2 regions of the Serratia fonticola genome follow, and region 2 is predicted to be linked to the other one. Evidence: riboswitches for the same ligand, from Rfam matches in the RefSeq annotation. Region 2 holds a riboswitch; the other holds the start of a gene.
What was found. Region 2 has a riboswitch for manganese ahead of mntP (manganese efflux pump MntP). Riboswitches for the same ligand answer to the same signal wherever they lie in the genome.
Positions count from the first base shown of each region.

Region 1: another riboswitch for manganese. It lies ahead of WN53_RS21090 (sodium:calcium antiporter); the one in region 2 lies ahead of mntP (manganese efflux pump MntP).

Region 1 is NZ_CP011254.1:4,754,843-4,757,248, forward strand. Features, by position in the region: gene WN53_RS21085 (efflux RND transporter periplasmic adaptor subunit) at 1-20, opposite strand, end outside; gene WN53_RS21090 (sodium:calcium antiporter) at 253-1,269, opposite strand; yybP-ykoY riboswitch at 1,420-1,516, opposite strand; gene WN53_RS21095 (SWIM zinc finger family protein) at 1,550-2,406, opposite strand, start outside.
Region 2 is NZ_CP011254.1:5,279,638-5,282,043, forward strand. Features, by position in the region: gene WN53_RS23415 (PTS mannose transporter subunit IID) at 1-379, shown strand, start outside; gene WN53_RS23420 (DUF986 family protein) at 435-893, shown strand; yybP-ykoY riboswitch at 1,113-1,293, shown strand; gene mntP (manganese efflux pump MntP) at 1,304-1,870, shown strand; gene rlmA (23S rRNA (guanine(745)-N(1))-methyltransferase) at 2,291-2,406, opposite strand, start outside.

The DNA of each region.
Region 1 (2,406 bases), 520 kb from region 2:
TCTTCGCATCCGGAGATCATGAACGCGGCGCTTATCGCCGCAGTGAGCAGGGTTATAGCTTTGACTTGCATCGGTTTACCTTTCGCGACGAGGGTCGACAGTAGGTTTGGCAGGCTGCCTTTATCCGGCTTGTCACGTTTGGAAGGTCAAGTATTTTTTACGGCGGGCTATGGGCAGCCAAATTGGAGCAGAGTTACGCTGACTGCAGCGGCTCCAACGGCCGCTGCAATAGCATTTCAGGAGGGTTGATTTTTAGCCGCTAAATGAGATCGAGGCGATAATATAAGCGAAATAGAAAGCCCCATTAATAAATAGCATCCACACTTTCAGATTTTTGTTTCTGGCGTTGATCCACAGCCAGAATGCCGATGAAAGCGTAATAAACACCCCGATCAGCACTTCATGCCGGGGTTGCCATGGCGTCAATAATATCCCGATAGCGGGTAATATGGTGCCTTGGAAAACCATTGCGCCGGTAATATTACCTAATGCCAGAGTATCCTTCCCTTTGCGTATCCATAGAATGCTGTTCACCTTCTCTGGCAATTCGGTAGCTATAGGAATGATAATCAATGACAGTAACAACACAGAAATGCCAAGCTTTTCCGATACTGCGGCCACACCGTCTATAAAACCTAAAGCCCCCGCCACCAATACGCCCAAACCAATTAAGGTTTGCAGGATGATGGTAAATAGCGTGGTGGGCAATCCCACTCGGGATAAGAACATGACGTTATCTGCCGCGGTTCCATTCCCCTCCGCCACCAGTTTTTTCGACGCGTGTAAGGTTTTTACAATATAGGTGACGTAAAGCAAGACCAACAACACGCTGACGCCCATCCTGGCGATTTTCATCTCCACGGGAATGAACAAGGCGATTGCGGCCAATACAAAAGCCATCAGGAAGAAACGCGTATCCCGTATAAACCCCGTGGGCTCAGGGGTGATAGACCCGTTAATACCCCGCCGTCTTACCACGGCCAGCGCCATCAAAAAGATCGACAGCGTAGACAGCATCAGCGGCGCGCCCAATATCGCCCCCACGCCAATCTCTTCGTTAACATTAGCCGCCGACGTGCCGGCAACCAGGGCCAAAATGGGTACCATGGTTTCAGGTAAGGCGGTGCCAATGGCGGCAAAAAGCGAACCGGTTACCCCCTCAGAGATCTTCAACCTTTCGCCAAGGTGCTCCAGGGCATTGGTGAAAATTTCAGAGGCAATCAAGATGATGACTAAGGATATCGCGAGCTGGAAAAATGACAGCGTCATCCTTTAGCCCTCAGTTTGCCCGGCTTTTTGGTGAGGTAATTTGAGAGTACAGCAGAAAAAAGGGTCATTATGGAAATACCGACTGGACGTAGCAAACCATGGTGTAATATTCCTCGTCCAATCCAAAAGAAATATTACCCCTATGGTCTCGCCAATCTGATCGACGGATGTGCCACAGCAACTTGCTGAGTATGTTGACACATCCTCCTTCTTGATGAAGGAAGGCTACTCCCCAAATGAGTGGGGCAAGCTTAGTCGAACTGTCATGGCGCTGTCAAAGTCAATGACTCTGCCGGTCTTTCACCAGGCGCAGCGTTTGATAAATCGTCATCAACCGCTGGACTAATTCCGTGTGGTTATTGGAACGAATACGCTCGGGTAACTCGTTTAACCCTGCAGACAGCTGCACCAGGCCGTAGCCATTTAGCGCCTCGGCCAACGTTTCCACCCTATCAATCCCACGCGCCCCTTGATGCCGGATCCCCTGCTGTAACCACTGAGCCAGCAACGTTTCGGTGTCTGCCAACGCTTGCTGCATATCTGAACGCTGTTGCAGATCGGCCTGGCGCTCCATCGGGAAAGGTTCAGCCTCATCAGCGCACAGCGAGAATATCTGGGTGTCACTGGCTACGGCCAATGGCTCGATAAACAGCTTGTCTGATTCGATCTTCACCCTGCCTGAAATCAACCGTGGTGGAGTTGCTGGCGTGAGCATTGCCCTGGCCAATACCTCGGTAGCCTGAGGGGCGGCACTATCGTAATTTAGTGACACCGTCACTAAATTGTCATCACGATCCTCTCCGCTTAAGATATCAATCTGCAGGCACTGCAAGGCCGGGTCCCAGCACCAGTCGAGCACCTCGCTAACCGGTAAGATATGCAGCTGTTCGATCGGCTGTCTGGGGCGTACAAAATCCGGCAATGCCTGCTGGAGATGACGTTTCAGCGCTGCCGCATCAGGCTGCCTGAGCGGTTCCCCCAGCAGCTCCCACGCCCGGGAAGAGAGCGGCAACACGCTGGTATATTGCTTACCGCTGGCAATGTCTAACGCCCCGTTTGCCCGGCGCTTGGCGGCATTGGTGATCACCTGGCAGGCCGCCAGTTTTTTTACCGGGTGGCCGGCAATCCTGCGGCTGC
Region 2 (2,406 bases):
CCTGTTGGTTCGTTACTACGGTGTCGCCTACGGCTACCAAAAAGGGGTCGATATCGTTAGCGATATGGGCGGTGGTTTCCTGCAAAAACTGACGGAAGGGGCGTCCATCCTCGGCCTGTTTGTCATGGGGGCCTTGGTTAACAAGTGGACGCACGTCAATATCCCGCTGGTAGTGTCGAAAATCACTGACCAGACCGGGCAAACCCACGTCACTACGGTACAAACCATCCTTGACCAGTTGATGCCTGGCTTGGTACCGCTACTGCTGACATTCGGTTGTATGTGGCTGCTGCGCAGGAAGGTCAACGCGCTGTGGATCATCATCGGCTTCTTCGCCATTGGTATCTTCGGTTACTGGATTGGTCTGTTAGGTCTGTAATAGCAATTGATAGCCGGGGGGCAACCCCCGGTTTTTTTATTTATGGAGTGGTAAGATGTCGCTGACCGATGGCGTAATACTGATTTTTATTCTGCTGATGCTGACGTATGCGCTGTATGACGAGTTCGGCATGAACCTGCTGAAAGGAAAAACGCTGTTAAAGGTGCAGCTCAAGCGGGGTAACCGGTTGGACTGCCTGATCTTCGTCGGTCTGATCGCTATCCTGATCTACCGCAACCTGGTCGAGCAGGGAGCGCCGATAACTACCTACCTGCTAATTTCCCTGGCCATAATTGCAGTATATATCTCCTATATCCGCAAGCCCAAAATGTTGTTTAAAACCACCGGTTTCTTCTATGCCAATGCGTTTATTGACTATCGACGCATCAAAGCCATGAATTTATCCGAAGACGGCATTCTTGTTATCGACTTAGAAAAGCGCCGGTTATTAATCCAGGTTACACACCTGGATGACCTGGAAAAAATCTATCATTTTTTCCTTGAAAATAAATGAGTTAAAACCCTGCCACCCCATCCTGATTAATTAACAATGATTTTTTATGGGTAATTAATCAGCATGGCTGGTGTTTTTTCTGCTTATTATTTCCACACCATTGATGCAACTATCGCCATTATTACCCTCAACAAACGCGTTAATGAAAATAAGTCTCAATTTCACCCAATACCCCGGTGAAATTAAACGTTGTCCGCAGCAAAAATATTATGGTATGGTTGCGCCGTCATTGGGGAGTAGCCGGTTTCTGGGGAGTCATAACCAGAAACGCCCGTATCAACATACTCGTTTCGTCAGCGAAACGTGGTGCGGGCAGCCAGGTAGGTTGGCGAGACCATAGGCACGTAACTCCGTCGTATGGTTGGGGGTGGGTTACGTGTATATGGAGCCACCCGGCCGAGACTATTTCAATGAACCTTTCCGCAACTCTTATCCTGGCTTTTGGCATGTCTATGGACGCGTTTGCCGCGTCGATCGGCAAAGGCGCCACTCTGCATCAACCGCGTTTTCGCGAAGCTATCCGTACTGGTCTGATCTTTGGCATCATTGAAGCCATTACCCCGCTTATCGGCTGGGGCATCGGTCTGTTTGCCAGCCAATACATCATGGAATGGGACCACTGGGTCGCCTTTAGCCTGCTGTTTATCCTTGGCGCACGCATGATCGTTGAAGGGGTGAAAAACAAGCCGGAAGAAGAGAAAGTCAATCGTCATGGTTTCTGGGTGCTGGTTGCTACGGCCATTGCCACCAGTCTGGATGCGATGGCAATCGGTGTGGGTCTGGCATTCCTGCAGGTTAATATCCTGCATACCGCGATGGCGATAGGTATGGCGACCATGATCATGGCTACGCTGGGGATGATGGTTGGCCGGTTTATCGGCCCGCTGCTGGGCAAACGCGCAGAAATTCTTGGCGGCGTGGTGCTGATCGGGATTGGCTTTAATATCCTGCTGGAGCACTTGGGCTACCTGGCTTAATCCTTGGCAGCAAAGAATACTCCCTCACCCTAACCCTCTCCCCAAGGAGAGGGAACCGACCGAGTTCGTTGATCTTTCGGCGTAATACCTCAACTTTCTTGCTTTCTATTCCCTACTTTCCGAAGCTACACGGGCCAATTACCTACTCCGGGCACCTCCCTCGCCCTCTCCCCCAAGAAGAGGGAACCGATCGAGTTCGTGATTTTTCGGCGTAATACCTCAACTTTCTTGCTTTTACTCCCTACTTTCCGAAGCTACACGGGCCAATTACCCACTCCGGGCAGTTCCCTCACCTTGGATAAGGTGGGTGTTCGAGTTGCTCAGGTGATCTCTTTACCTCCAAAAAAGCAGGGGCTATCAGCTCCCTCGCCCTGTGGGAGAGGGTTGGAGTGAGGGGCAACCAGTTAACATTGATGCCACTCAGCCCCGGCGGTACAAGCGGATGGCGAAATCCGTCTCGCAGGCAAAGGTAGCCATGTCGAGCAAACCTTGCTGCACTTCCGGCGAAGCGCGCCAGGCAAACGGCGTCATCTGCA